DNA from 4 places in the Streptomyces sp. NPDC027189 genome. Region 1 is predicted to be linked to each of the others. Evidence: riboswitches for the same ligand, from Rfam matches in the RefSeq annotation. Region 1 holds a riboswitch; each other region holds the start of a gene.

Region 1 (7,532 bases):
GGCACTCGACGACGAGTCCATGGAGAACCAGCGGGACGTCGTCAAGAACGAGCGCCGGCAGCGGTACGACAACGTGCCCTACGGCACCGCGTTCGAGAAGCTGACCGCGCTGGCGTACCCCGAGGGCCACCCGTACCACCACACCCCGATCGGGTCGATGGCGGACCTGGACGCGGCCACCCTGGAGGACGCCCGCGCGTTCTTCCGCACCTACTACGCGCCCAACAACGCGGTGCTGTCGGTCGTCGGCGACATCGACCCGGGGCAGACGCTCGCCTGGATCGAGAAGTACTTCGGCTCCATCCCGGGGCACGACGGCAAGCCCGCCCCGCGTGACGGCTCGCTGCCCGAGACCATCGGCGAGCAGCTGCGCGAGGTCGTCGAGGAGGAGGTCCCCGCGCGCGCCCTGATGGCCGCCTACCGGCTCCCGGAGGACGGCACGCGCGCGTCCGACGCGGCCGACGTGGCGCTCACCGTCCTCGGCGGCGGCGAGTCCTCGCGGCTCTACAACCGGCTCGTACGCCGCGACCGCACCGCCGTCGCGGCCGGGTTCGGTCTGCTGCGGCTCTCCGGAGCGCCCTCCCTGGGTTGGCTGGACGTGAAGACGTCCGGCGACGTCGAGGTCCCGGTCATCGAGGCCGCCGTGGACGAGGAGCTCGCCCGGTTCGCCGAGGAGGGCCCCACGGCCGAGGAAATGGAGCGCGCCCAGGCCCAGTTGGAGCGCGAGTGGCTGGACCGGCTCGGCACCGTCGCGGGCCGTGCCGACGAACTGTGCCGGTACGCCGTCCTGTTCGGCGACCCGCAGCTCGCCCTGACCGCCGTGCAGCGCGTCCTGGAGGTCACTGCCGAGGAGGTCCAGGAGGTCGCCAAGGCCCGCCTGCGCCCCGACAACCGAGCGGTGCTCGTCTACGAGCCGATCGCCCCCGAAGACACCGACGCCGCTGACGACACCGACGAGGAGACGGCGAAGTGACCGAGCTCGCCACCATGGACTTCCACCCGCAGCCCCAGGCCGGCGAGGCCAAGCCGTGGGCCTTCCCGTCGCCCGAGCGCGGCACGCTCGACAACGGCTTGACGCTCCTGCGCTGCCACCGCCCCGGCCAGCAGGTCGTCGCAGTCGAGGTGATCCTCGCCGCGCCGCTGGAGGCCGAACCGGCGGGCCTCGACGGCATCGCCACGATCATGGCGCGAGCCTTCTCCGAGGGCACCGACAAGCACTCCGCCGAGGAGTTCGCCGCCGAGCTGGAGCGCTGCGGCGCCACCCTCGACTCGCACGCCGACCACCCCGGCGTACGCCTGTCGCTCGAAGTGCCCGCCTCGCGCCTGCCCAAGGCACTCGGTCTGCTCGCCGACGCCCTGAGGGCGCCGGCATTCGCGGACAGCGAGGTCGAGCGACTGGTCCGCAACCGCCTGGACGAGATCCCGCACGAGACGGCCAACCCGGCCCGCCGCGCGGCCAAGGAGCTCTCCAAGGAGTTGTTCCCGGCGGCCTCGCGCATGTCGCGCCCGCGACAGGGCACCGAGGAGACCGTCCAGAAGATCGACTCGGCGGCCGTACGCGCCTTCTACGAGAAGCACGTACGCCCCGCGACGGCCACCGCCGTCATCGTCGGTGACCTGACCGATGTCGACCTCGACGCGCTGCTCGCCGACACGCTCGGCTCCTGGACCGCCTCGTCCGCCGAGCCGCGCCCCGTGCCGCCGGTGAGCGCCGACGACACCGGCCGTGTGATCATCGTGGACCGCCCCGGAGCCGTCCAGACGCAGCTGCTCATCGGCCGCGTCGGCGCCGACCGGCACGACCGCGTCTGGCCCGCCCAGGTGCTCGGCACGTACTGCCTCGGCGGCACCCTCACCTCACGCCTGGACCGCGTCCTGCGCGAGGAAAAGGGCTACACCTACGGTGTGCGGGCGTTCGGCCAGGTGCTGCGCTCCGCTCCGGACGGCACGGGCGTCGCGATGCTCGCCATCAGCGGCTCGGTGGACACGCCGAACACCGGTCCGGCGCTCGACGACCTGTGGAAGGTGCTGCGTACCCTCGCCGCCGAGGGCCTGACGGACGCCGAGCGCGACATCGCCGTACAGAACCTGGTGGGTGTGGCGCCCCTCAAGTTCGAGACCGCGGCGGCCGTCGCGAGCACGCTCGCCGACCAGGTCGAGCAGTACCTGCCGGACGACTACCAGGCGACGCTCTATCAGCAGCTCGCCGCGACAGGCACCGTGGAGGCCACCGCGGCCGCCGTGAACGCCTTCCCGGTGGACCGTCTGGTGACCGTCCTGGTGGGTGACGCCGCGCAGATCGAGGAGCCCGTCAAGGCGCTCGGAATCGGTGAAGTCACCGTCGTCCGGGCCGAGTAGAGCAGCGCGACTCCCTGAGGACCCAGGTGACTGAAGAGTCACCTGGGTCTCCTTTTGCCCGGACTTCGTGTCTCTTTCCGGACTTCGTCCCCAAGATGTCCGTATTGATACGGAGGTTGCCCGTCTGCCCTGTGGCATGCGCTACAAAAGCCGTGATCCGTTTGTTGATTGAAAGATGCCCCGTTTAGCGTCGATCCGGCTGTTCGTCAGGCAGTGCGCCGCGCCCGCGGCACCGGACAGTCATCGCCGAGTCCCCGTACGGCGCGAGCCAGGGGAGCCGGGGACCCATACGCAGTCCCTGGGGTGAATCGGACGCCCTCCCCGGAGGGAGTCCGTAGGAGACCTTCCTGCTCCGAACCCGTCAGCTAACCCGGTAGGCGAGAAGGAAGGAAAGGATCAGCCCCTATATGGCGTTCACCTGTGGCACAGGGAAGCACCGTCGCCCGAGCCGCGTGAAGCGCACGACCACGAACGCCGTCGGCGTCGCGGCGCTCACCACCACCGGCGTCATCGGAACCCTGGCCGCCCCGGCACTGGCCGCGGACACCTCCGCCGAGCAGACCGGGCTGACTCCGATCATCACCATCGGCGACACTCTCGCCGAGAAGATCGACGCGCAGGCCGTCGCGCAGCAGCGCGCCGCCGACGAGGCCGCCGCGCGGAAGAAGGCCGAGGAGGCCGCCCGCAAGCAGGCCGCGGAGAGGGCCAAGGAGGCGCGCGAGGCCAAGGAGCGTGCCGCCCGTGCAGCCGAGCGCAAGCGCCTCAACACCTTCGTCCTGCCCATCACCGGCTCGTACATCTCCACCGGCTACAAGGCCGGCGGCAGCCTCTGGTCCTCCGGCAGCCACACCGGCGTCGACTTCCACGCCGCGTCCGGCACCTCGGTGCACGCCGTCGGCTCCGGCACGGTCGTCACGGCCGGCTGGGGCGGCGCGTACGGCAACCAGGTCGTCATCAAGATGCACGACGGCACGTACACGATGTACGGGCACCTGTCGTCCATCGGCGTCTCCGTGGGCCAGACGGTCACCCCGGGCCAGCAGGTGGGCCTCTCCGGGTCCACCGGCAACACGACCGGGCCGCACCTCCACTTCGAGGCCCGCACGACCGCGGAGTACGGCTCGGACATCGATCCGGTCGCGTACCTTCGCTCGCACGGTGTGAACGTCTGACGAGCGCTTCATCAGTTCCGTTGCCCCGGCTCGCCGAGCCGGGGCATCGTCGTTTCACGCGGCCGTGTGTCCAAAAAATATCCATGGATTCCGGCCTGCCATCGGAAATTCCGGCTCCCTGCAATAGAGTCACTGAACAAGCGTCAATCGATGGCGTTTCGCGGGGATTAAAGCGGAGGTCCGGTCATGCGTATTCCGGCGCACTCGGTATGCACGGCGATCCGTGACGACATTGTCGCGGGTGTCTACGAGCGAGGCGGCCGGCTCACCGAGGAACTGCTCGCGCGTCGCTACGGCGTCTCGCGCGTCCCCGTGCGCGAGGCCCTGCGGACGCTGGAGGCCGAGGGCTTCGTCGTCACCCGCCGGCACGCGGGCGCGTGCGTCGCGGAGCCCACCGAGCAGGAGGCCTCCGACCTGCTGGAGATGCGCATGCTCCTTGAGCCGCTGGGCGCCGCGCGGGCCGCGCAGCGCCGTACCGAGGCCCACCTCAAGGTGCTCCGAGGCCTGGTCAGGCTGGGGCAGGAGCGGTCCAGGAGGGGCCACAGCGAGGATCTGCGCTCGCTGGGCGGCTGGTTCCACGAGACCCTCGCGCAGGCCTCCGGAAGCCCCGCGCTCACCTCCACGCTCGCCCAGCTGCGGCACAAGATCGCGTGGATGTACGCGGTGGAGGCGTCGGCCAACCCCGCGGAGTCCTGGGCGGAACACGGCGGCATCGTGGACGCCGTGGCGCGCGGCGACAGCGAGCGGGCCCGGGCGATCACGGCCCTGCACACCGAGCGTGCCGCGGCCGCGCACCGGCTCCGTTTTCCCGGCGGCGGAGATCGTCCGGACCGTGTGAGGACTTCGCAACCTCCCGTAAACATGACGGGCCCGCGGCATTAACACGGGCGCCGTATACAAAGAGGGGTAATTCTCGGGGGACTATTTCTGCTGCCCGCAATAGGGAAAAGCGAAGGGCTCGCCCGATGTTTTCAGGCGAGCCCTTCTATATGCGTGCGGGGCGGCGGCTTTTGGACGAAAACCACCGCCACCATCAATTGAGCAACCCCAACGGCGCGCAACCGCCTCCGCGAGAGCGGCGCCGGTTCAGGTGCACAGGCGTGTGCTCAGACGGTCTCGGGGAGCTCCTCTAGACCCTCGGCGACCAGCTTCGCCAGACGGTCGAGGGCGGTGTCCGCACCCTCGGCGTCGGAGGCGAGGACGATCTCCTCGCCGCCCTGGGCGCCCAGGCCGAGGACGGCGAGCATGGAGGCCGCGTTGACGGGGTTGCCGTCGGCCTTGGCGATCGTCACGGGGATACCGGAGGCCGTCGCGGCCCGGACGAAGATGGAAGCGGGGCGGGCGTGAAGGCCCTCGGCCCAGCCGACGTTGACGCGGCGCTCAGCCATGTGATGCTGCCCTTCAGGTTTTCAGGGTTGTCTAGACCAGTGTCCCATATCGTGAAGCGTCTCCGGAGCGGTCCTTCGTCCCGTCCGGAGTGTGGTCGGATCGCGGCCTCGATCCGACGTCCGTTCCCCACAGACTGCCTCGCGCCGTTGTCGGATGCGAGCCGTACTCTGGGGCCCATGCAGACCTCGTCGGACCGGCACGAGTACCCCGCTCACTGGGAGGCGGACGTGGTGCTGCGTGACGGTGGTACCGCACGCATCAGGCCCATCACCATTGATGACGCCGACCGCCTGGTCAGCTTCTACGAGCAGGTCTCGGCCGAGTCGAAGTACTACCGCTTCTTCGCGCCGTACCCACGACTGTCCGCCAAGGATGTCCACCGCTTCACGCACCACGACTTTGTGGACCGGGTGGGTCTCGCGGCCACGGTGGGCGGCGAGTTCATCGCCACCGTACGCTATGACCGCATTAATGCCGACGGCCTGCCCGCCTCCGCGCCCGCCGACGAGGCCGAGGTCGCCTTCCTCGTGCAGGACGCGCACCAGGGCCGCGGTGTCGCCTCCGCCCTCCTGGAACACATCGCTGCCGTGGCCCGCGAGCGCGGCATCCGCCGGTTCGCCGCCGAGGTGCTGCCCGCCAACACCAAGATGATCAAGGTGTTCACGGACGCCGGTTACCAGCAGAAGCGGCACTTCGAGGACGGCGTCGTACGCCTGGAGTTCGACCTCGAACCCACCGACCGGTCGCTCGCCGTGCAGCGCGCGCGGGAGCAGCGCGCCGAGGCCCGGTCCGTGCAGCGGCTGCTCGCACCCGGCTCGGTCGCCGTCATCGGCGCGGGCCGCACACCCGGCGGTGTCGGCCGCAGCGTCCTCACCAACCTCCGCGACGCCGGATTCACCGGCCGTCTGTACGCGGTGAACAAGGCGCTCGACGAGAAGGAGCTCGACGGAGTCCCCGCGCACCGCTCCATCCGCGACATCGACGAACCCGTCGACCTCGCCGTCGTCGCGGTGCCCGCGCCGCTCGTCCCCGAGGTCGTCGCCGAGTGCGGCGAGCACGGGGTGCAGGGGCTCGTGGTCGTGTCCGCCGGGTACGCCGAGAGCGGCCCCGAAGGGCGCGAGCGCCAGAGCGAACTCGTGCGCCAGGCGCGTACGTACGGCATGCGCATCATCGGCCCCAACGCCTTCGGGGTCATCAACACGTCCCCCGAGGTCCGCCTCAACGCCTCGCTCGCCCCGGAGATGCCGCGCCCCGGGCGGATAGGCCTGTTCGCCCAGTCCGGCGCGATCGGGATCGCCCTGCTGTCCCGGCTGCACCGGCGCGGTGGCGGTGTCACGGGCGTGACCGGAGTGTCGACCTTCGTCTCCTCCGGGAACCGGGCGGACGTGTCGGGCAACGACGTACTCCAGTACTGGTACGACGATCCGCACACCGACGTCGCCCTCATGTACCTCGAATCCATCGGCAACCCACGCAAGTTCACGCGCCTCGCACGGCGGACGGCGGCGGCGAAGCCGCTGGTCGTGGTCCAGGGGGCGCGGCACGGCGGGGCTGCTCCCCAGGGGCATGCCGTACGGGCCACGCGGTTGCCGCACGCCACGGTGTCCGCGCTGCTGCGGCAGGCGGGGGTGATCCGGGTCGACACGATCACCGAGCTCGTCGATGCGGGGCTTCTGCTGGCACGCCAGCCGCTTCCTCCCGGGCCCCGGGTGGCGATCCTCGGGAACTCGGAGTCGCTCGGGCTGCTCACGTACGACGCATGTCTTGCCGAAGGGCTTCGGCCGCTTCCTCCGTTGGATCTGACCACGGGGGCCTCGGCGGAGGACTTTCACGGGGCGCTGGTGCGGGCCTTGGCCGACGACAAGTGCGATGCCGTCGTCGTGACCGCCATACCGGCGGTGGGGGAGACGTCCGCTCAAGATGCGGCCTTGGCCGAGGCCCTGCGCTCTGCGGCGGCTTCGGTTCCGGCGAAGCCGGTGCTGGTGGTGCACGTTGAGCTCGGTGGGCTCGCCGAGGCGTTGTCTGCGGCCGCAAGCACTGCACCACAGGCGGCTGAATCGACACCCCGCGCTCCAGGCGGTGCCCACCGGTTCCCCCCTGCGGAACGATCGCACGCGGCAGCGGGAGCTGCGCCTTCGCCTACAGCGGCAGCGGGAGCTGCGCCTTCGCCCACAGCGGGAGCGGCACGCCCGGCCGTCGCGGGCGCGGCACAACCGCCTCTCGCGGAGGCCACCCGGCCGCCCGTCCCCGAAGATCCCCCCACGGCCTCCCGGCTCATCCCGGCCTACCCCGCCGCCGAGCGTGCCGTCCGTGCGCTCGCGCAAGCCGTCAAGTACGCCCAGTGGCGACGTGACGCCGCCGAGCCCGGGAAGGTGCCGGAGTACGACGACATCGACGAGAAGGGGGCCGCCGAGCAGATCGACGGGCTGCTCGCGCGGGACGAGGGGCTGACGCTCGGCGCGGAGGAGACCTGCGGGCTGCTCGGGCGGTACGGCATCGACGTACGCCGTGCCCTGCCCGCGCGCACACCGGACGACGCCGTGGCGGCCGCGCGCGCCCTCGGCTACCCCGTGGCCCTCAAGACCACCGCCCCGCACCTGCGGCACCGCGCGG
Region 2 (7,532 bases), on a different contig from region 1:
AGCGCGGGAAGGCCGAGCGGCCGGCGTACACCGCGGCGTCGTCGAGGATCTCCTCGATGCGCAGCAGCTGGTTGTACTTGGCGACGCGGTCCGAGCGGGCCGGGGCGCCGGTCTTGATCTGGCCGCAGTTCACCGCGACGGCGAGGTCGGCGATGGTGACGTCCTCGGTCTCGCCGGAGCGGTGCGACATCATGCACTTGAAGCCGTTGCGCTGGGCCAGCTCGACGGCGTCCAGGGTCTCGGTCAGCGAGCCGATCTGGTTGACCTTGACGAGCAGGGCGTTGGCGGAGCCCTCCTCGATGCCGCGGGCCAGGCGCTCCGGGTTGGTGACGAAGAGGTCGTCGCCGACGATCTGGACCTTGTCGCCCAGCTTGTCGGTGATGACCTTCCAGCCGGCCCAGTCGTCCTCGTACAGCGGGTCCTCGATGGAGACCAGCGGGTACGCGGAGACGAGCTCCTCGTAGTACTCGGTCATCTCGGCGGCCGAGCGGGACTTGCCCTCGAACTCGTACTTGCCGTCCTTGTAGAACTCGGACGCGGCGACGTCGAGGGCGAGCGCGATCTGCTCGCCGGGGATGTAACCGGCCTGCTTGATGGCCTCGACGATGAGGTCGAGCGCGGCGCGGTTGGACTCCAGGTTCGGGGCGAAGCCGCCCTCGTCGCCGAGGCCGGTGGACAGGCCCTTGGTCTTCAGCACCTTCTTGAGGGTGTGGTAGACCTCGGCGCCCCAGCGCAGGGCCTCGGAGAAGGACTCCGCGCCGATCGGGGCGATCATGAACTCCTGGATGTCCACGTTCGAGTCGGCGTGCGAGCCGCCGTTCAGGATGTTCATCATCGGAACGGGCAGCAGGTGCGCGTTCGGACCGCCGAGGTAGCGGAAGAGGGGGAGGTCGCTGGCCTCGGAGGCGGCGTGCGCGACGGCGAGCGAGACGCCGAGGATGGCGTTGGCGCCGAGCGAGCCCTTGTTGTCGGTGGCGTCCAGGTCGAACATCGCCTGGTCGATCAGGCGCTGCTCGGTGGCGTCGTAACCGACGAGCTCCGGGCCGATCTGCTCGATGACGGCGAGGACGGCCTTCTCGACACCCTTGCCCTGGTAGCGGTTGGGGTCACCGTCGCGGAGCTCGATGGCCTCGAAGGCGCCGGTGGAGGCGCCGGACGGGACGGCGGCACGACCCGTGCTGCCGTCGTCGAGGCCGACCTCGACCTCGACCGTGGGGTTGCCTCGGGAGTCCAGGATTTCCCGGGCTACGACGACGTCGATGGACGGCACGAGCATCTCCTTCTGGGATGTGACGCGGGTACGCGGGGCCGCGGGGCCCGTAGTGCACGGAGCCGCGGTCGGCTCCGCGAGATGAGCCTAACCGCCTCGGAGGGATCGGCCAGCCGGTCGACCACCCCTTGGGCAGAACCGAGAGTAAATTGTTTCCGAACGGAACAAAAACCTGCCCCGTACACGAAACCCCCGCGCGCGAGAGCCGCATATGAAAGCGCACGAGAGCCACGCACAAAAAGCCCCGCTCCGGCGCGTGCGGGGGAACACGCACCGGAGCGGGGAGCCCGTGGGGACGGGGGACCCTCACGAGGTCTCCAGTATGGAGGCCTCCTCGATGAGGGAGCTCTTACTCCGCCGGGCAATCCGCCGAATGCCCGGCTGAGCTGTCAGCCGCGCACTCAGCCGAGGTGAAGCTGCTGACCCGGGTAGATGAAGTCGGCGTCGTCGATGATGTCCTTGTTCAGCTTGAACAGCTGCTGCCAGCCACCCTTGACGTGCTTCTTCTCGGCGATCGAGCTGAGGGTGTCACCCTTGACGACCTTGTACTCGCCGTCACCCTTCTTGACCTTCTTGCCGGTCGGGGTGGTGACGGTCTTGGCGGCCGGGCGCTCGGCCGAACGCGAGGCGGGCTGCTCCGTCGTCCGGGTGGTGGTGCTCGGGGTCGTGCTCTGCGAGCTGCTGGAGGTCCCACCGGTGTACGCGGCGCCCGACAGGCCCGTGCCGCAGGTCGGCCAGGCACCCTTGCCCTGCGCGGCGAGGACCTTCTCGCCGATGGCGATCTGCTCGGACTTGGACGCCTGGTCGGCGGTGGCGGCGTAGGCGGTACCGCCGTACGCGGCCCAGGTGGAGGGCGAGAACTGCAGGCCGCCGTAGTAGCCGTTGCCGGTGTTGATGGACCAGTTGCCGCCGGACTCGCACTGGGCGACGACGTCCCACTCGGAGGCGGTGGCGGCGGAGGCGTTGCCGGCCGCCATCAGCGGGGCGGCGATGGCGACACCGGTGACGCCGGCGAGCGTTGCGAGACGGGTAGTCCGATTGAGGACGGCCGGGCGGCGGTGCTTGCCCTTGCTGGAAAACAGCATGGAGAGATCCCCTCACCGACGCCTGCGAGGTGAGCTGTCGGGTTCGGGCGGGTGAGTGCCCGGTCGTACGCCACTGGCGCACGGCTTCACCCCAAGCCACTCCCGGTCAACTACCGGGCGCGGCGCTTACCTTGGGTCCCCCGCTCCTGCCTACGGCGCTGACGCGTCGACTGTTCCCGTACGGCCGTTGGCAGGATTCGGCGTTGCGACCGTCGGGGCCCGCTGTGGCGAGCGGTCATGACCGTAGACATGCAATCGGCGGAATTTCAAAGACGATCAGGGCTTCTGAGACTCATATCTCACTCGCGCCAAACCGGACATTCCACGGCGAACCGGGACGCGAACTCCCGCTACTTTTCGCCCGATTCAGCACCAACTGCAAGCGTCTGACCGGGAAGGATGAGGTCGGGATCGGTGCCGACCGCTTCCTTGTTCTCTGCGTACAGCTCGGCCCATCCACCCTTGAGGTCAAGGGAGTCGGCGATGGCCCAGAGACTGTCCCCGGCGCGCACGACATAGGAGCCGTCGGCGGCGTCACGGGAGGCGCCGGAGCCGCGCGAGGCGTGCCGCCCGGAAGCGCCGTCCGTACGACCGTCGGTCGCGCCCTCCGTCCCGTCCTCGTCGGCGCTGTCGCCACGGTGGCGCCCGGCGCCGGACGACGCACTGTCGGACGCGGCCGAAGAGTCGTCGTTCTGGCCGGACTTGTCCGACTCGTCACTCTTGGGCTTTTCTGTATCCGAGCTGTCGGAATCCTGTGAGGTGTCGGACTTCGTCGAGTTCTCGGTCGCATCCGAGGAGGCGTCGGACGAGGAGTCGGAGCCGGACGAGTCGGATGAACCAGACTCAGCAGACGAACCGGACGAGTCAGATGAATCGGAAGAACTCGATGAGTCGCCCGCCACACCCGTGTCGACCTCGACCGAGCCCGAGCTCTTGCTGAGCCCGGAGAGCGGTCCGCAGGTGGGCCAGGCGGCGAGGCCCTGGCCGTCGAGGACCTTCTCGGCAATGGCTATCTGCTGCGAGCGGCTGGCCTGGTCGGCGCTCGGGGCGTACTCGAGGCCGCCGTACGACTCCCAGTTCTCCTGGGTCAACTGCAGCCCGCCGTAGTACCCGTTGCCGTCGTTCGCGCTCCAGGCGCCGCCGCTCTCGCACTCCGCGACCCGGTCCCAGGTGGTGCCGTCGGCCGCGCTCGCGCTGGTGGCGCCGAGCAACGGGATCGCGATGGCCGATCCGGTCACTCCTGCGGCGACGATGAGGGCCGGGGCCTGACGGGGGCGACGATGACGGCCGTTCCCGGAGAGCATGCGGAAGCCTTTCGCGTGACAGCAGGTGACGACAGCCGCTACCGCGACTGCAGCGACGGATGGGCCGCGTTGATGGGTGAACGTATCCGCACTCGAACGCTTGTCACAAGTCGATACAGCGTAGATCACGTGAAGATCACAGAGTTGATGAAGTGTCACTTTTTCGCTGCTGAGAGGCTGTCCCCTGCGTGTCCGCTCATTACGGACGGGACAAGTCAAGCGGAGGCGTGAACTCCACGGGAAGTGTGCGCAATCCACGCATAATGAGCCCGCCGCGCCAGCGCAAATCAGCCGAATCTCCCGCGAGTTGGAGATCGGGAAGACGGGTGAGCAGGGTGGCCAGCGCGGTCTGGCCCTCCAGTCGGGCGAGCGGCGCGCCGAGACAGTAGTGGATGCCGTGGCCGTACCCGAGGTGTTGGTTGTCACGCCGCGAGAGGTCGAGCGTGTCCGGATGCTGGAACCGCTCGGGGTCACGGTCCGCTGCCGCCAGTACGACGAGGACGGGGTCGCCGGGCGCGATGTCCTGCCCGCCGATCCGGACCGCCTCGGTCGCGAACCGCCACGTGGCCAGTTCGACGGGGCCGTCGTAGCGCAGGAGCTCCTCGACGCCGGTTTCGAGGAGTCCGGTCTCCTTGGCGGCAAGGGAGGCCTGCAGTCGCCGGCGCTGCTCGGGGTGGGTGAGGAGGGCGTAGGTGCCGTTCCCGATGAGATTGACGGTCGTCTCGAAGCCGGCGAACAGCAGGATGAAGGCCATGGCGGCGGCCTCGTTCTCGGTGAGGTGCTCGCCGTGGTCGGAGGCGCGGATGAGCCCGGAGATGAGGTCCTCACCGGGGGCGGGCCGGTCGGGCAGGAGCCGGCGCTTGCGGTGGATCAGCTCGGCGAGATACCCCCGCATCTTCTTGACGGACCGCGCCACACCGCCCCTCGGCCCTCCCCCGTGCCGGATCATCATCCCGGCCCAGTCCCGGAAGTCGTCCTGGTCCTCACGGGGGACGCCGAGCAGGTCGCAGATGGCGTAGATGGGGAGCGGGAAGGCGAACTCGTGGATGAGATCGGCGGAGCCCTTGTCGGCGAACTGGTCGATCAGGTGGTCCGTGAGCTCCTGCACTCGCGGCGCGAACTCGGCTACGCGCCGGGGCGTGAACGCCTTGCTGACCAGCCGCCGCAGCCGGGTGTGGTCCGGCGGGTCGATGTTCAGCAGATGCGTCATCAACTCGGCCTTGCGCTCACCGGGGATACCGGTCTTCCCCTTCGCATGCGCGGGCTCGTCGTGATGGGCGGGGTTCTTGGACAGCCGCGCGTCCGCGAGCGCCTGCTTGGCATCCACGTACCGGGTGACCAGCCAGGCCTCCACCCCACTGGGCAACCGGGTCCTGTGCACAGGGGCGTGCTCCCTGAGCCAGGCGTACGCCGGGTAGGGGTTGGTGGCGAACTCCCAGGTGAAGAGTTCGGGGGCGGTGCTGGGGGGCTGGGGCTGGTCGGTCACTCCCTGACGGTATCGGCACGGGCTCGGCGGCAGCCCGACCGTCGCACCTGGGCCGGCGAGGCCGGAGCCTGCCGGCGGCCCGGGCCGGCAGCCCTGCGGTGCCCGGACCAGAGCCGCCAACTCCCCGTCCATCCAAACGCGTTGATCCCCGACGGGCTGGACCAACGGTACTCATCCCCGCCCTCCACGAAACCCCACCCACTTTGAGTCCGGCTGTCCGCAAATCACCTGCTGTTTGACTACGCGGCTCGACAACTCCCTACATTCGCGCCGTGGACCCCGAAATACTCAGATCCAGCTTCGCGATCGTCGAGAGACGGGCCGAGTTCGCGGTCAAGTACTTCTACTCGCACCTGTTTCGACACCACCCGGAGATCCGCGAGCTGTTTCCACTGGGCTTCCCGGAGGACATGGAGCGGCAGCGGGACAGACTGTTCGCGGCGCTCACGTATGTCATCGAACGGCTGGAGGATCCGGGGCTGCCGAGGTACTTACGGGAGCTCGGGAGGGACCACCGGAAATATCTGGCGGAGCCGGAGCACTACGCCGCCGTGGGGGCGAGTCTGATCGCCGCGTTCGCCGTCGTCGCGGGGTCGGCGTGGAACGCGGAGGTCGAGAAGGCCTGGGGCGAGGCGTACGGGGTGATCACGAATGTGATGCTGCAGGGCGCGTGGGAGGCACAGCAGCGCGGCGAACCGCCTTGGTGGGACGCCGAGGTGACCGCACGGACGCGGCACGGAGACGACCTCGTCGTCCTGACCCTGCGACCGCACCGCCGGCTGCGCTACTCCCCCGGCCAGTACGTCAGCGTCAACGTCCCCCATCTGCCCGGCATTTGGCGGCCGTATTCGCTGGCCAACGCACCCCGCGCCGACCACACCGTCGACCTGCACATCAGCCGGGTCGAGGACGGCCTCCTCTCCACCGCGCTCGTCCGGCAGACCCGGAAGGGCGACGTCCTGCGGCTGGGCGCGCCCGGCGGCAGGCTGACCCTGCGCACGCCCGTCGAACGCCCCCTCACCCTCATCGCGGCCGGCACGGGATGGGCGCCCGTGAAGGCGCTGCTGGAACAGCTCGACGACACACACGAGGCCCGGCTGTTCCTCGTCGCCCGCGACACCTCGTACCTGTACGACCGGGGCGCCGTCGAGCGCCTGCGGGCCCGGCTTCCCCGGCTCGCCGTCACCTTCATCACCCCCGCGCCCGGCCGGCCCAAGGCCCAGGCGACCGAACGGCTGCTGACCGCGCTGGGCAACCGCGCCGGCTGGACCCGGCACGACGTCTATCTCGCCGGTCCGCCCAAGCTCGTCGAAGAGATCGGCGAGACCCTGCCCTCCTTCGGCACGCCGACGGAGCGGATCTTCCACGACGTCCTGGCGCCGACCGGCCAGGGAGGCCCTCGGCCGGTGGGCTCGGCTGAGTGGCTCCTCGACCGCCCACAGCCGAGCTGGCACAACCCGTCGAGCCGGGCACCGCAGGCGTAACTCCGGCGCGGCCGCCACGGCCCGCTCGATCGTCAGGCTTCCGGCCCTCAGCCCCACCCCTTCTTTCCGTCCGGCCACTCGCGCACCCGGCCTTCAGTCCTCCGCGTCCGCCCCCGAAGACCCTTCTGCCGCCCGGATCGCGTCCCGGTAGGCCCGTGCCGCCGCCCGCAGCGCCGCCTCCGGGTCCACGCCCTCGGCCTCGGCGCGCGCGGCTGTCCGCAGCAACGCGTACCCGACGCCCTCGCCCCGTGGCAGCTCGACGTCAAGTCCCGCCGTACGCACCCGGGATGCCAGCTTCGCCGCCAGCGCCAGGCCCGGCTGGCCCAGCGGGACACCCTCCGTCACGGACGCGCGCTGCTTCTCCACGGCCTTCGTGCGCAGCCAGTGCTCCTTGACCTCCTCGGGGGTGGTGGCCGTCTCGTCCCCGAAGACGTGCGGATGGCGGTGGATGAGCTTGGCCACGATGCCGCCCGCGACGTCGTCTATGGAGAAGGGAGCGTCCTCGTCCTCCTCGGCGATACGGGCGTGGAAGACGACCTGCAGCAGGACATCCCCGAGCTCCTCGCGCAGCTCGTCCCGGTCACCCTCCTCGATCGCCTCGACCAGTTCGTACGCCTCCTCGATGCCGTACTTCGCCAGGCCCTTGTGGGTCTGCTGGGACGACCAGGGGCACTCGGCGCGGATGCGGTCCATGACCTGGACGAGGTCGAGGAGGCGGGCGCCCGGCAGGTCGTACGAGGCGGGGAGCAGCTCCAGGTCCGGCATCTGTATACGGCCGGAGCCGGCCAGGCGGGCCAGGCCGTCGGTGAGCCTCGGCTCGCCCTCGCCGGTGGCGACGACGACCAGGGTGCGGCCGCCCGCGCACGCGTCGACCAGCTCCTGAGCGGTCGGGGACGCCTCGTC
Region 3 (7,532 bases), on a different contig from region 1:
CGCTCATAGCGATCGTCGCCAACAGCTTCGCGACCAGATGGATAGCGACCGCGACCGCGGATCCCTCCAGCGCCGACACGCTTGGCGCGACTGTCATCGCGCCCATCGTCGAGGAGTCCGCGAAGGCCGCGGCCGTGCTGCTGGTCTTCCTCTTCCGCAGACGGGACTTCACCGGGATCGTCGACGGGGTGGTGATAGCCGGGGTCACCGCCACCGGCTTCGCGTTCACCGAGAACATCCTCTACCTCGGCACCGCCTTCGGCACCGACCAGCTCAGCGGCGAGCGCGGGCTCGCGTCCGTCACCGCCGCGACCTTCTTCGTCCGCGTGGTGATGTCGCCCTTCGCGCACCCGCTCTTCACCGTGCTGACCGGCATCGGCTTCGGCATCGCGGCCCTGTCCGCCGAACGCCGGCATCTGCGCCGCGTCCTGCTCCCCCTCACCGGACTGCTGCTCGCCATGGGCATGCACTCCGCCTGGAACAGTTCGTCGAGCTTCGGGGAGTACGGGTTCTTCGCGGTGTACGCCGCGTTCATGGTGCCCGCGTTCGGGCTGCTGACCTGGCTGGCCATCTGGACGCGGCAGCGTGAGCTGCGCACCGTGCGCGCGGAACTGCCCGCCTACGCCGTCGCCGGCTGGCTGACCGCGCCCGAGCCGTATGTGCTCGGCTCGATGCGGGCGCGGCGGCTCGCCCGCGAGTGGGCCGGGCACCACTTCGGGAAGCCCGCGGCTCGCTCGGTCGCGGAGTACGAGGCGTACGCGACCTCGCTGGCGTTTCTACGGCATCGGGGGCGCCGTGGGCGCGCCGGTGCCGACTTCGTCGTACGGGAGCGGGAGTTGCTCGACGAGCTGTGGCGGCGCCGGGATGTCGCCCGCCCTGCCCTGTCCTACGCGGCCCGGGCCACAGCCCCGGTGGTCCCGGTGGTCCCGGTACCTCCACCGTGGCCCGCACCCGGCTACGCGTACACGTACAGCCACCCCTACGGGCCCGCGGCCACCCCATATCCCGCGTACAACCCGTACCGCTCGTAGTTTTTCGCCCCCGCCGCCCCTACCCTCCCCCACTCTCGGCTTCGCTCGAGCGGGGGGACCCCCATCGTCCCGGGGGGCTGCGCCCCCAGGCCCCCCTAAAAGATCGCGCAGTTCCCCGCGCCCCTCTACGGGCGCGGGGAACTGCGCGACAAGCCCCCGCGCACCCGCAGCCGAAAGGCTGGTACGGGACGAGTGGGGGCGGAGGGCGCGAAAAAACAACAGCCGTTACGCCGACGCCTCCGTCAACTTGACCAGCTCCCCGTCCGTCAGGACCAGGTCCGCCACCCCCAGCAGCGCCGGCAACTGCTCAGGCGTCCGCGCCGAGGAGATGGGCGCCGCGACCGTCGGCTGGGCGGCGAGCCAGGCGAGGGCGACCGTGGCGATCTCGGCGTCATGGGCCTGGGCGACCTCGTCGAGGGCGGCGAGCACACGAACCCCCCGCTCCGTCTCAAGGTGCTTGGCCGCACCCTGGGCCCGCGCCGAGTCCACCGTCGCCCCCGGCCGGTACTTACCGGTAAGGAAACCGGAGGCGAGGGCGAAGTACGGGACGGCCGCCAGACCGGAGCGCGACGCGATGTCCCGCAGCGCGCCCTCGTACGTGTCGCGCGAGACGAGGTTGTAGTGCGGCTGGAGGGCGACGTACCGCGCGAGCCCCTCGCGGTCGGAGAACTCCAGGGACTCCTGGAGCCGCTCGGGCGAGATGTTGGACGCGGCGATGTGGCGCACCTTGCCCGCCTTCACCAGCTCGTCGAGCGCACCGATGATCTCCTCGACCGGCACCTCGGGCTTGTCGAAATGGGTGTAGTAGAGGTCGATGTAGTCGGTGCCCAGGCGGCGCAGGGATGCGTCGGCCGCGGCCTTGATGTTGGCGGCGGACAGCCCCGGATACTCGGGGTGCTGGCTGACCTTGGTGGCGACCACGACATCCGAGCGGTTGCCGCGCGCCTTGAGCCACTTGCCGATGATGGTCTCGGACTCGCCGCCCTTGTTGCCCTCGATCCACGCCGAGTACGAGTCGGCCGTGTCGAGGAAGTTGCCGCCGGCGGCCGCGTACGCGTCGAGGACGGCGAAGGACTGGGACTCGTCGGCGGTCCAGCCGAAAACGTTGCCGCCGAGGGAGAGCGGGAAGACCTCGAGGTCGGAGGAACCAAGCTTGCGCAGAGAAGTCATGCTCAACTTCAACACCCGTGCCGGATGGATGTATTCCACACACGATTACCCGCACGATCACACGCCGAGACGCCGCGCGACTCCGCACACGCCTGACCGGCAGCCCTGACGTCGGGGGGGTGCCGTCAGGACCACCGGGGATCAGGGGAACGTAGGTGTCAGGGGTTGATGCCCTTGCTGCGCAGCCACGCCATCGGGTCGATCGCGTCGCCGCCGCCGGGGTGGACCTCCAGGTGCAGGTGCGGCCCGGTGACGTTGCCCGTCGCGCCCACGCGCCCGATCACGTCACCCGTGGCGACCTTCTGGCCCGCGCTGACGCTGATCGACGACTGGTGGCAGAACCACAGCTCCGTACCGTCGTCGAGGGTGAGAATCGTGCGGTAGCCGTACGCGCCGGCCCAGCCCGCCTCCGTGACGGTGCCGCTGTGGATCGCCTTGATCAGCGTGCCGGTGGGCGCGGCGAAGTCGAGACCCGTGTGGTAGCCGGAGGACCACATGGAGCCGGCCTCGCCGAACCGGGAAGTCAGCGTGTACGAGGAGGTGGGCAGCGAGTAACTCTTGGCGAGCTCGGCGAGGCGCTTGGCCTCGGCGGCCTGCCTGGCAGCCTCGTCCGCCTTCTTCTTCGCGGCGGCGGCCTTGGCCTCGGCGTCGTCCTGCTGCTTGGCGGCGAGCGCGACGGCCTGCTTCGCGGCGGCGGCCTCGGCGGCGTCCTGGGCCGCGCTGTCGACCTGGTCCTGCTGCGACTCGGCCTGCTGCATGATGCGGGCGCGCAGTGCCTCGCCCGCGTCGGTGGCGCCCTCCGCGGCGTCGGCGCTGGTCAGACCGGCGCTGGTGAGCGGGGTGGCGGAACCCTTCGGCGTGCTGGAGCCACCGTCGGATATCAGGGCCTTGGCGGATTCGGTGACCGACGACAGGTCGGGCAGCGAGATCGACACCGGCGGCTTGCCGGGCGCCGCGGTGGCCATGCCACCCGCGCCGACGGCGGCGATGACGCCTACGCCGAGAACCGTGGAGCTGCGGGCGAGTCCTCCGCCGCGCTGCTTGCTGACGCGGTGCCGGCCGCGGACGGGACGGACGGAATCCTCAGTGGGGTTCCACTCCTCCCAAGGACCCTCGTCATTGCCGTACGCGTAGCCGAAGGGCTGTGTGTCGCTGGGCGCGAACGAGGTTTGCTGGGCAGGCCGGTTGGACGCCACGTGGGCGTGCTCCTTTCCTTCCTTCTCGCCTACCGGGTTAGCTGACGGGTTCGGAGCAGGAAGGTCTCCTACGCGCGTCCACCACGGTTTCTCCACCGTGAAAGACGCTCGATTCACCCCAAGTTGGTGGTTCCCCGGTTCCCTTGCGGGATTCGGCGCGTGCGCACGGAGCCGCCTCTTGTGACGGCTGGGACGACCGCGCTGCGTTATCGAACGTTAATAGACTCGGGTACCGGATTCCAAGCTGTTCGGACTGATCATTAACGCTTTTGGCCAGGACTTTGGGGTCACCACCGGCCTAAATCGGGCGAGTTGACCACGCTTCACAACCTTCGAGTCAGCTGACGGTATGTCAGTTGTTATGCGGAGGGGCATCGTCCGATCACCCCTCGTGACAACGATCAAGAACGCCGCACGGACGACTCGCAGGGAAGCCATAGGGACGACTCTCAAGAACGCCGCACGGCAAGCAGCGCCATGTCGTCCGTCGTGCCGTCGACCGTGTGCCGGCGGACCTCCTCGGCGAGGGCCGCCAGCAGGGCGTCCGGCCCGGGGAAGACGCGTCCCGCGAGGCGCGCGGCGGGATCGTAGAAGCCCCCGCGCTCGTCGCGGGCTTCGGACAGGCCGTCGGTGTGCAGGAGCAGCGTCGCGCCGTGCGGGAACTTGGCCTGCACGGCCCGGTCGGGCCAGGTGCCCAACTCGCCCATGCCGAGCGGCAGCGCGGGATCCTCGGCGTCGAGTGTGACGAGCGTGCCGTCCGCGTGCAGCAGCAGCGGCGGCGGATGGCCGCGGTTGACGATCCGTACGACGTCCTCGCCGTGCGGGATCTCGGCGAGTACGGCCGTGGTGAACCCCTCGAAGGCGTCGAGGCCTTGGCGCCGGGTGCCTTCGCGCGCCAGCGCCCGCTCCAGGCGCTGCGCGACCGCCTCCAGCGTCGCCTCCTGCTCGGCCGCCTCCCGGAACGCCCCGATGACGACGGCGACGGCGGCCACCGCGCCCATGCCCTTCCCGCGTACGTCGCCCACGACCAGCCGTACGCCGTGCGGGGAGTCCTGCACCGCGTACAGGTCGCCGCCGATGAACGCGTCCGCCTGCGCGGCCTCGTAGCGCGCCGCGACCTCGAGGCCGCCGATCCGCTCGTCGGGTTCCGGCAGCACGGCGCGCTGGGCGGACTCGGCGATCTCCCGCACCGTGGCGAGCCGTGCGTCGCTGCGGCGGACGAGGATGTTGATGACGACGGCCAGGATGCCGGCCGTCGCCACCGTGACCACTTCGGTGACCGAGTCGACGTCCGGGACGATGCCGAGCCCGATGTGGATCGTGAACACCGCGGTGATGCCCGCGAGGCCGGTGAGCACCGTGCCGCGCAGTGAGTAGAGGGGTGCGGCCACGAGCGGCGCGGCCGTGAAGAGAGGGGCCGCGGTGAAGTCCGACGGCGTGAAGTAGTCGTAGCAGGCCCCGGCGACGATGAGCAGCGCGGGGAGCGCCCGGACGAAGGCCCGCGCCGTCGAGATCCTGCGCCGGCCGGGTTCCGCGGCGCCGGGCGGCCGGGTGTCCCCGAGGCCGGGGTCGGGCACGGGCACGGGGTCGCCGGGCAGCCGTCCACCGGACCGGTCGTACGGGCCCTCGGCCCACTGCTCGCCTGTTTGCTGCCCCACCCGTCCAGGCTTCCCGGAGCGGGGGCGGGGGGCGACCGGTGTGGACCGACCGGGGGACGAGGAGAGGTCGGGATGTGCGGAGCCGTGGTGGCCGGCAAACACCAAGGGCCGGAACTCGTGAATCCGAGTTCCGGCCCTTGGCCTTCAGTAGCGGGGACAGGATTTGAACCTGCGACCTCTGGGTTATGAGCCCAGCGAGCTACCGAGCTGCTCCACCCCGCGTCGTTGACATCAGTGTACGCCATCCGCGGGACCCGAAGCACACACGTTTAAACGGGCCCCCGTGCGGACCCCAGCGGCAGGTGTCGGCGGGATTCACAAAAGGTGCCGGTTGGGCGCCTTGGCGCGCTCCTCGTACTCCGGGAGTACGACCACGTCGGCGCCCTCGGCCACGAGGAGCCCGTTCCCGTCGGCCCCGGCGACGAACGTGTCGGGCTCCCGCCAAGCGGTGACCACCCGCCGTACCCCCGCGTCGAGAATCAGCCGGGCACACGGGGCCGGCCGGGAGGCCCGCCGGGCGCAGGGCTCCAGGCTGCTGTACACCGTGGCCGAGCCGAGGCGCGGATCGGCGGGGTCGATCTTGGCGAGCGCCGCCTCCTCGGCGTGCACCACGGAGTCGCCGCCCTCACGGGAGTACCCGCGCGCCAGCTCGGTCCCATCGGCGGCCACCACCACCGCGCCCACACTGAACGCGGTCTCCGAGGGCGGGCACAACGCGGCCAGCTCGCAGGCGAGCGTCAGCCAGTGCCGGTCCGCGGCGGCGGCGAGCCGACCGACGCCGGGCGCCGTGGGGACGTACCGGATGAGGACGACGTCCCCGACGGCCCGTGTCTCCATCAGCCGCATCCGCCCGGGGGGATAGGCCCCGGGCCCGAACAGCCGCGGCGCGTCCGGCTGCCCGACGAAGAGCGGCGCGACGGCGAGCTGCAGCTCGTCCGCGAGCTCCTCCCGCATCAGCTGGGTGTGCACCCGTCCGCCCCCTTCGACCATGAGGCGCCGCACACCCCGTACGTCATGAAGGTGTTCCAGGAGCACACGCCAGTCGAGTTCGGGGCCGGTCGACACGATGTCGACGCCGAGCCCGTCGTCGAGTCCGCGCAGGGCGTCGGTCGCCCGCGCGGCGCCCTTGTCCGTCGTATAGACGATCTTCTCGCCGCCCGTGTGCCAGAACTGGGCCGCCGGGTCGAGGTCGCCGGACCCGCTGACGGTGACCTTCAGCGGGTACTCGGGGCGGCCGGCGGCGACCCGCGCCGCGCGCCGCCTGGCCGAGTTGACCAGGAGCCGGGGATTGTCCGAGCGGATCGTGCCCGCGCCGACCAGGATCGCGTCGCTGGACGCCCGCTCCTCGTCGACCCGGTCGAAGTCGGCCGGGCCCGAGAGCAGCAGCCGCTCGGGGCCTGTGTCGTCCAGGAAGCCGTCGAGGGAGACGGCGGCGGACAACAGGACGTAGGGGTGGGGCATGGGGGCGCACCCTCCGGCTCGCGGTGGCTCGTACGGTTCGCGGACTCACGACGACTCGTACGGTTCAAGGACTCAGGATGACCCGTACGGTTGACTCAGAGCCTGTGGTTCAACTTTTAAACAATACCTACACTGGCGACATGACGACCCGCTGGCTCTCCCCCGCCGAACAGCGCGCCTGGCGCTCGTACGTCTCCGCCTCCTCGCTCCTGGAGGACACGATCGACCGCCAGCTCCAGGCGGAGGCGGGCATGCCCCACCTTTACTACTCCATCCTGGCCATGCTGTCCGAGGCGCCGGAGCGGCAGCTGCGGATGACCGAGCTCGCCGAGATTTTGAAGATCACCCGTAGCCGGCTGACATACGCGGTGACGCGGCTGGAGAACGACGGCGCGGTACGGCGCGAGGGCTGCCCCACCGACAAGCGAGGCCATGTCGCGGTCCTCACGGACGAGGGCATGACCCTCCTGGAGCGGACGGCGCCGGGGCATGTGGAGACGGTACGGTCGGCGGTCTTCGACCATCTGACGCCCGAGCAGGTGGGGCAGTTGGAGGAGATCTGCGGGAGCATCGCGCGGGCGATTCAGGGCGAAAGTTCCGGGGTCGGCGGGGAAGATCTGCCGTGGCGGCGGCGTTCCTCCACATCGTGAGGGACGCGAGGGGCGGGTAAAGTCCATTGCTTGAACTTTAAAGCACATGTACTGTCTCCCTCCAGGGGCATGCTTCAAATCTGAAGCACTGCCTGGCGAACCCGCTGGACCGGACCGGAGAGACAACATGCGCGACTACCCCACCGCCACCGTGCGCACCCGCGTCACGGTCCCCCTGCGCTTCGGCGACGGCTACTCGGTCGACGCGGAGCTGGTCACCTTCCACGGCCTCGCCGACGACAAGGAGCACCTGGCCGTCGTCCTCGGCGAGCCCGGGGCCGACCCGCTGGTGCGACTGCACTCCGAGTGCCTGACCGGCGACGTCTTCGGCTCGGCCCGCTGCGACTGCGGCCCGCAGCTGCGCGA
Region 4 (7,532 bases), on a different contig from region 1:
CGTACGTCGACTGCAGGTGCTCGCCGTTCTCCTCGATCACCCGGCCGCCCTGGTCGGGGACGGTGCCGGACTCGACGTCCCAGGGCAGCTTGGGGAGTTCGTCGGACAGGTAACCCACGGCGCGGTAGACCGCGGTGACGTCCCAGTCCTTGAACTCACCGGTGCCCTTGACGTTGCCCGTGCCGTCGAGGGCGGTGCGCTCGGTGCGCAGGCCGACGACCTTGCCGTCCTCGCCGAGGATCTCGGACGGCGACTCGAAGAAGTGCAGGAACAGCTTGTGCGGGCGGTCGCCGACATCGCGGATGGCCCAGTTCTCCAGCGTCTTGGCGACCATGTCGGCCTGCTTGTTGCCCCGCCGGGTCGCGATCGAGCCGTCGTCGTAGTCGATGTCCTCAGGGTCGACGATGACCTCGATGTTCGGGGAGTGGTCCAGCTCCCGGAGCTCCATCGGGCTGAACTTCGCCTGCGCCGGGCCACGGCGGCCGAAGACATGGACCTCCAGGGCCTTGTTGGCCTTCAGGCCGTCGTAGACGTTCGGCGGGATCTCGGTCGACAGCAGTTCGTCCGCCGTCTTGGCGAGGATGCGCGCCACGTCGAGCGCGACGTTTCCGACGCCGAGGACGGCGACCTTCTCCGACTCGAGCGACCAGGTCCGGGGCACGTCCGGGTGCCCGTCGTACCAGGAGACGAAGTCCGCCGCGCCGTACGAGCCGTCGAGGTCGATGCCGGGTATGTCGAGCGCCCGGTCGGCCGTCGCGCCCGTGGAGAAGATCACCGCGTCGTAGAAGGCGCGCAGGTCGTCCAGGTTGATGTCCCCGGGGTAGTCGACATTGCCGAAGAGGCGGATCTGGGGCTTGTCGAGCACCTGGTGCAGGGCCGTGACGATCCCCTTGATGCGGGGGTGGTCGGGGGCGACTCCGTAACGGATCAGCCCGAACGGGGCCGGCATCCGCTCGAAGAGGTCGATCGACACGCCCGGCTCAGCAGCCGTCGCGGATTTCAGCAACGCGTCGGCGGCGTAGATCCCGGCGGGGCCGGCTCCGACAATGGCTACCCGCAGGGGGCGAGGCATGATCAGGTTCCCTTCGAGCGGTAACAGACGTACTCGCCGGGAAGCCTAAACTAAGGCAAACCTAAGTCAGTAGCCGGGCTGGATCTATGACCTCATAAAGTCAGCTTATGAGGTCGGCTTCGAAGGAGGCCGACGCCTGGTGGCGCCGGGCGGCCACCTCGTCCGGGGAAGCCTTCGGGTCGCAGGCGCCGGTGAGTGCGGTCATCGGGCAGCCGCGCGGCGGGCCGGGGTCGCAGCGGTGGTTCATCCGCTCGGTGACGCGGATCGTCACCTCCATTCGCCCCCCGTCCTCGCAGGTCGGCAGGTCCTGCGGGGCAGAGCGGCTGCCAGGCGATCGACCGCCTTCTGTGATGACCTGGAAGTGTGTTCCGTAACTGGGCATCCCTCTCCGCACCCATGCGGCCGGGCAACCTCCTCCCGGCCCGGACGATGACCGCCGCCTGGTCCGTCATGCTGCTGCCCGCCCTCCTCGCGTGGCTCCTCGTGGTGGAGCAGGCCGACGGTATGGAGATGGAGCCGGGAACGATGGGCCTCGACCTGCCCCCGTTCCTCCTCCTCTGGGTGATCATGATGATCGCCATGATGTTCCCGTCCGTGGCGCCGGTGGCCGTCACCTGGGCCCTGGACATCGGCCGTCAGTCCTCCGGTACGGCCCGCGCGGCCCGGATCACCCGGTTCGCGGGCGGATACCTGATCGCTTGGGCGGCATTCGGCCTGGTCGTGTACGGGATCCTCACCGTGACCGGCAACCTTGTCGACAGCCACCCCGAAGCCGGGCGCTGGATCGGCGCCGGAGCCTTCCTGCTCGCCGGACTCCACCAGTTCAGTCCGCTGAAGAACATCTGCCTGCGCCACTGCCGAAGCCCCGCGGGTCGGTTCGTGCGCCATGGCGGCTACCGGTCGGGCACCCGCGACCTGCGCGTCGGGGCCCACCATGGGCTCTACTGCGTGGGCTGCTGCTGGGGGCTCATGATCGTCCTCGTTCCGCTGGGCACCATGAACATCGCGGCGATGGCCGCACTCGCGGTCGTCATCTTCATCGAGAAGCTGTGGCGGCTCGGACCGGTATTCAGCGCCGCGGTCGGCGTTGCGTTCCTGGTTCTGGCCGCACTGGCTCCGTTCCAGAGCTGGCTGCTGCCAGGACTGCAACACTCCGGGCTGTCGATGCAGCCGATGACGTGACCGCTCACCTCATGCGGTGTACCGGCGGTCGCGGCCGAGATGAACTGTCATGCGGCGTTGGCGTCCTGGGCCAGGCGACGGGCTCGGAGCACACGGACCATCGTATAGACGCGCAGGGCGGTGAAAGCGAGGACGGCGATGCCGAGCGCGGCCATGATCGGTTCCCCGTCCCTGGCGGCCGCATAGAAGAGGAAGCCGCTGAAGGGGATGCCGAGAGCGACGAACAGGGGCTCGCGGATCCAGAACGGGAGGAGGTTGATGAGCAGCCCGAGCATTCGGGCCACTTCATCAGGCCCATGCCAGCGTGCGCCGTGGTGGAGCCCACAGTTCCGGCAGCGAGATCAACTACGAGGCCCGCGGGCGGTGGACCAGGTCGGCGTGTACGCCCGGGGTCGAGGCCGAGCTGCTCGTCGCCGGTCCACACCGACCGCGCAAGCCGGGGCACCCAGTACGACGAAGGTCACAAATACATATCGGACACTTCGCACTTCAACCTTCACGCGAGGCACACAAGTTGGCTAGGTTGACGGGCGGACCGCACGACTCCCTCCGGCGAACCTCGCCGGGTCGCGCGGCCTCCGCCGAGTCCGGTGCGCCCCCGTGGCGGCCGGAGCCGGGGACCCGACCGACTTTGGGGTGAATCGGCCCAACCGCCCAGCAGGGCAAGGGCCGTAGGGCATACCTTCCGGAACCGTCCGCCCGAACCCGACAGCTGACTCGGTAGGCGGAACACGGAAGGAGTGCGTCCCCCATGGCTCCCGACGCCAAGCCGCCCGCAGCGGACGGGCCGAGCCGCGAAGAGGTCCGGCAGCGGATCAGCAGCCTCTACGACCAGGCCGAGACCGCCACCGGGAACTACAACGCGACCCGCGCGATGTCCACGGGGACGCGTGGGCGCGTCAACCCGGCGGTCGACAGCGGGCGCAGGCCCAACGATCCCGCCCTCGACGACGTCACCAGGCAATGGTTCGACGTGGGGCGCGCGCAGTTGGGGCCGACCGTCCCGGCGAGGCTGCCGGCCGACAGAATGCCGAACCGCGCGGCCGAGGCGCGGCCTGCACGTCCGGCGGTACGTCCGGCGGATGGACTCGCCCAGCGTGGGCGGGAGTCGACCGCCCGACCCGTCCCGGAGTTGACCGCCGGTCCTGTCGCCGGGGTGGCTGCCGGCCCGGTGGCGGAGTTGACCTCGGGGGCCGTCGCCGCGCTGCCGGCCGCGCCGCGGACACGGCAGGAAGTCGCCAAGGCCCTGCCGGCACCGGCCGCGGAACCGCGACAGGCCTCGGCCTCGTTGAAGACCTCCAAGGGGCAGATCCAGCAGAAGCTCGCGGTGGCCCGCGAGTTGCTCTCCCGCCACACCCCTCAGCTGATCGCGCCCTTCCCGGCGATCGAATCCCGGCCGGCGGAAGACGCCTGGCGTGCCTACGAGGAACTGACTCCTCGCCCGGCCGAAGAGGAGTGGCAGCCACAGCAATCGGCCACTCTCAGCACCACCACGCCCATCGCCGCTGTCGTGCCCATCGGCGCGGACAGCACCTCGGACTCCGGAGACGGCAGCAAAGCCGCGAAGGTACTCGCCTTTGCCCGTGGACAGATCGGCAGGCCATGCGTCTGGGGCGCGTCCGGACCGGGCTCGTACGACTGCTCGGGCCTCACCCAGGCCGCCTGGAGAACCGCCGGGGTCGCACTCCCGCGCACCGCGCGCGAGCAGGCGACCGTCGGTACGGCGATCCCCCTCGCCGACATCCGGCCCGGCGACCTGATCTTCTTCTACGGCGATGTCAGCCACGTCGGCCTCTACATCGGCGACGGCTTGATGATCCACGCGCCGAGCCCGGGAGCATACGTGCGCGAGGAGTCGATCTTCTTCGCCGAAGCGTCGGCGATCCACAGCGCGGCACGGCCCGCATGAGCCCTACGGCCCGGTGCACGGGGCCGCTCCGGGATCATGAGGGGCGCAGAACGGCCAATTGACCAAGCAGAGGGTGAAGGGGGGTAGTTGGCAGGGTGAATAGTGCGCGACCATGGTGCGCATGACCGTGGCCGATCGCGCCATGACCCAACTGGAGTCATGGCCGAACCTGATAAGTGGCTCGCCCCGATGCGCCGCTGGACGCGCCTTCGGGACGACGGGGCACGACATCGTCCACTTCCACTCCGACGACGCAGCGGATCTGCATCTCACGCATGCGGCCGTCCATCGGCTGCTCCCACACCTGCAGCACAGCACCGCTGTGCGGGTGCACCCCGGATCCTCGTGGATCACCGTGCTGCTGGACTGCGACGCCGATGTGGCGCTCCTGCTCACACTCATCAGCGTCGCTCTCAAGGAGCACGACGGGGCCGGAGGCGCCGCACCTCCCGAGGACCCCTCGACGCTCTGCGACTGGCAACCTCAGGCGATTCCCCCGTCGCGCGCGGGAGCCTCCGCGGCCGTGCGCCACCGGCGGGTTCCGGCCGCGTGGAAAGCAGTCGGCCGGTTCATCCCACACGGGCGCTGACGCGACTACGGTCCTACGGGCACGGCGACAACATGCCAGTGCCGGCCCTCCAGGCCGACGTACAGTCCGGCGTCGACCAGCTCGTCGCCGTCCCGCTCGTAGGTCTGCTCGGTGAGCAGCTCCGCGAGGCGGCACGGGCGGCCGCGGAGGTCGGTCCACGGCAGGCGGACCCGGCCCTGGGCGGGCTGGTCGGAGAGGTTGACGACCACGAGGTGGCGGGCTGATCCGGTGGCCCAGCACCAGGCGACCAGGTTGCCGTGGGACGGATTGTCCGGCCAGCCCGTGCAGTCGAGCAGCCGCCAGTCCCCTCCCGTGCGCATTCCGGACGAGGCGACCGAGGCCAGCAGCCGGTGGTGGAAGGCGAGCAGTTCCTTGTCGACGGGCTCCTCCGGGCGGCGGGAGAGAAAGACCGGCGGCCGCACCCGGCGCCCCTCGAACTGGCCCTCGTGCCACAGCGTCGCGCCGGGCAGCGTCGCGATGGTGACGGCCGCCGCCCGCTCCCGCTCGGGCGACATGGTGGCGGCGGCCCGGGGTTCGTCGTGGTTCTCCAGGAAGCGGACGAGGCCGCGCTGGTGGCCGAGGCCGGCCAGCAGATGCGGACGCACCGAGTCGGCGCCCTCGTGCAGCAGCCGGTCGTAGAGCCGCTTGTCGTAGCAGTGGTCGAACCCCTGCTGCTGGAGCGCCCATTCGAGGTCCCAGTAGGCCTCGGCGACGAAGAGGAGGTCCGGGTGGCGCTCGCGCACCTCGGGGATGACGTACGGCCAGAAGTCCTCGGCCGGTGCGGCGCCCGCCCGGTCGCCCCAGGTCTTCGCGAACACGTCGCGCATGAGCAGCATGGCCATGTCGCAGCGCACGCCGTCGGCCTGGTCGCCGATCGCGGCGAGGGTGTCGACGGCCGCCGTGCGGAGCTCGTCGCTGAAGGCGTTCAGCTGGACGACGTCCGGCCAGGGCGGGAAGTAGGGGTCGCGGCCTCGGGCGAAGATCTGGCCGCCGGCTTCGAGGAAGGCGTCGGGGTCCCGGGCCAGATCGTCCGGGGTGCCTTGGAGGAGACAGCCCGGCCGTTCGGTGAGCCACGGATGGTCGGGGGCCACGTGGTTGGGGACGTAGTCGAGGATCAACCGTACGCCGCGGGCGGCCAGTTCGGCGCGGGCGGCGGCCAGTCCCTCGGGGCCGCCGAGCGTCTGGTCGACGGCGTAGTTCCGGACGCAGTACGGCGATCCGACCACGTCCTCCGGGCGGAGGTCGGGCAGCGCCGCGCGGAACGAGGCCTGCAGCGACTCGTCGCGCAGCGCGATCTCCAGCCCGGCCGGGCTGCGCTCCCAGACGCCCATCAGCCAGACGGCGTCGACGCCACGCGGGACGACCTCGTCCCAGGCCGCCACGGGCACCTCGCCGAGGGTGACCGGGCGGCAGTACCGGCTGCTCAACTCCCCCAGCCAGACCAGGGTGTTGACCTCGTAGATCACCGGCTGTTCGGGCCACGCGGTCATGACAGCGGCTCCTCTCGATCCCCGGTCGGGCGCAGGCTCTCCCGGCCACGGGCGGACCAGTCCTCCACGCCGAGCGTGTGGAACAGCGTCGCGGTCACCGCGGCCAGGCCGGTCCAGCCCGTCTGGTGGGAGGCGCCGAGGCCGGCGCCGTTGTCGCCGTGGAAGTACTCGTAGAAGAGGATCAGGTCCTTCCAGTGCGGGTCCTTGGCGAATTTGGCCTGTGCACCGTGCACCGGCCGGTGGCCGTCGCCGTCGCGCAGGAAGGTGGCGGTGAGCCGGTCGGAGATCTCGCGGGCGACCTCGTACAGAGTGAGCTGTCGACCCGATCCTGTCGGGCACTCGACGGTGAAGTCGGTGCCGTGGAAGGCGTGCAGGTTGAGCAGGGCGCGGATGAGCAGCAGGTTGACCGGGAACCAGACCGGCCCGCGCCAGTTGGAGTTGCCGCCGAACATCCCGGAGTCGGACTCGGCGGGCAGATATCCGACACCGTACGTCTCGCCGCGCACCTGAAAGGTGTACGGGTGCTCGGCGTGGTGGCGGGAGAGCGAGCGGATGCCGTGCGGGCCGAGGAACTCGGACTCGTCCAGCATCCGGGACAGGATCCTGCGGAGCCGGTCCTCGCCGAACAGGGCGAACAGATACCGGCCCTCGGCGTTCGGTCCCAGCGCCTCGTGGGAGGAGACGGTGGCCTCCACGGCCGGATGGCGCTCGACGAACTCCCGTGCTCCCGCCACCAGTTCGGGGAAGCGGTGGTCCGCCCAGCCACCGACCACGCTGCTGGCGGCGAGCGGGATCAGCCCGACCAGCGAGCGCACCTTGAGCCGGGTCGCCGTTCCGTCGGGCAGTCGCAGCACGTCGTAGAAGAAGCCGTCCTGCTCGTCCCACAGGCTGGCGTTCTCCGCGCCGATGCGGTTCATGGCCACGGCGATCCACGCGAAGTGCTCGAACAGGGACTGCGCCTGCTCGATGTAGACCGGGTTGTCCACGGCCAGCTCTATGGCGATTTCCAGCAGATTCTGGCAGTACAGGGCCATCCACGCGGTGCCGTCCGCCTGGTCGAGATGGCCGCCGGTGGGCAGTGGGGCGCTGCGGTCGAAGACACCGATGTTGTCGAGGCCGAGGAAACCGCCCTGGAAGACATTGTTGCCGTCGGGGTCCTTGCGGTTGAGCCACCAGCTGAAGTTCTTCATCAGCTGGTGGAAGGCGTTCTCCAGGAAGACGCGGTCACCCTGGCCGGTGCGGTGCTTCTCCAGCTCGTAGAGGAAGAGGGTGGCCCAGGCGTGCACCGGC

Evidence for each region. Region 1 has a riboswitch for cyclic di-AMP ahead of ACZ4RZ_RS42705 (M23 family metallopeptidase). Riboswitches for the same ligand answer to the same signal wherever they lie in the genome.
Region 2: it holds a riboswitch for cyclic di-AMP, as region 1 does, so the genes downstream of both, ACZ4RZ_RS26185 (transglycosylase family protein) here and ACZ4RZ_RS42705 (M23 family metallopeptidase) in region 1, are expected to answer to the same signal.
Region 3: it holds a riboswitch for cyclic di-AMP, as region 1 does, so the genes downstream of both, ACZ4RZ_RS22595 (M23 family metallopeptidase) here and ACZ4RZ_RS42705 (M23 family metallopeptidase) in region 1, are expected to answer to the same signal.
Region 4: it holds a riboswitch for cyclic di-AMP, as region 1 does, so the genes downstream of both, ACZ4RZ_RS07190 (NlpC/P60 family protein) here and ACZ4RZ_RS42705 (M23 family metallopeptidase) in region 1, are expected to answer to the same signal.

Annotation. Positions count from the first base shown of each region.
Region 1 covers NZ_JBVHRI010000031.1:5,737-13,268, reverse strand. The annotation lists gene ACZ4RZ_RS42715 (M16 family metallopeptidase) at 1-973, shown strand, start outside; gene ACZ4RZ_RS42710 (M16 family metallopeptidase) at 970-2,358, shown strand; cyclic di-AMP (ydaO/yuaA leader) riboswitch at 2,593-2,752, shown strand; gene ACZ4RZ_RS42705 (M23 family metallopeptidase) at 2,766-3,530, shown strand; gene ACZ4RZ_RS42700 (GntR family transcriptional regulator) at 3,717-4,412, shown strand; gene ACZ4RZ_RS42695 (HPr family phosphocarrier protein) at 4,637-4,918, opposite strand; gene ACZ4RZ_RS42690 (bifunctional acetate--CoA ligase family protein/GNAT family N-acetyltransferase) at 5,096-7,532, shown strand, end outside.
Region 2 covers NZ_JBVHRI010000011.1:168,533-176,064, reverse strand. The annotation lists gene eno (phosphopyruvate hydratase) at 1-1,276, opposite strand, end outside; gene ACZ4RZ_RS26185 (transglycosylase family protein) at 1,672-2,355, opposite strand; cyclic di-AMP (ydaO/yuaA leader) riboswitch at 2,360-2,523, opposite strand; gene ACZ4RZ_RS26180 (LysM peptidoglycan-binding domain-containing protein) at 2,706-3,659, opposite strand; gene ACZ4RZ_RS26175 (cytochrome P450 family protein) at 3,859-5,145, opposite strand; gene ACZ4RZ_RS26170 (globin domain-containing protein) at 5,418-6,629, shown strand; gene ACZ4RZ_RS26165 (nucleoside triphosphate pyrophosphohydrolase) at 6,723-7,532, opposite strand, start outside.
Region 3 covers NZ_JBVHRI010000009.1:21,753-29,284, forward strand. The annotation lists gene ACZ4RZ_RS22585 (PrsW family intramembrane metalloprotease) at 1-1,031, shown strand, start outside; gene ACZ4RZ_RS22590 (aldo/keto reductase) at 1,257-2,201, opposite strand; gene ACZ4RZ_RS22595 (M23 family metallopeptidase) at 2,360-3,397, opposite strand; cyclic di-AMP (ydaO/yuaA leader) riboswitch at 3,409-3,565, opposite strand; gene ACZ4RZ_RS22600 (PP2C family protein-serine/threonine phosphatase) at 3,847-5,055, opposite strand; tRNA gene ACZ4RZ_RS22605 (tRNA-Met) at 5,204-5,277, opposite strand; gene ACZ4RZ_RS22610 (dihydrofolate reductase family protein) at 5,371-6,516, opposite strand; gene ACZ4RZ_RS22615 (MarR family winged helix-turn-helix transcriptional regulator) at 6,657-7,166, shown strand; gene ACZ4RZ_RS22620 (GTP cyclohydrolase II) at 7,294-7,532, shown strand, end outside.
Region 4 covers NZ_JBVHRI010000002.1:593,015-600,546, forward strand. The annotation lists gene ACZ4RZ_RS07170 (FAD-dependent oxidoreductase) at 1-1,072, opposite strand, end outside; gene ACZ4RZ_RS07175 (hypothetical protein) at 1,173-1,349, opposite strand; gene ACZ4RZ_RS07180 (DUF2182 domain-containing protein) at 1,469-2,254, shown strand; gene ACZ4RZ_RS07185 (hypothetical protein) at 2,302-2,529, opposite strand; cyclic di-AMP (ydaO/yuaA leader) riboswitch at 2,824-2,996, shown strand; gene ACZ4RZ_RS07190 (NlpC/P60 family protein) at 3,006-4,163, shown strand; gene ACZ4RZ_RS07195 (luciferase domain-containing protein) at 4,285-4,752, shown strand; gene ACZ4RZ_RS07200 (alpha-amylase) at 4,758-6,242, opposite strand; gene ACZ4RZ_RS07205 (MGH1-like glycoside hydrolase domain-containing protein) at 6,239-7,532, opposite strand, start outside.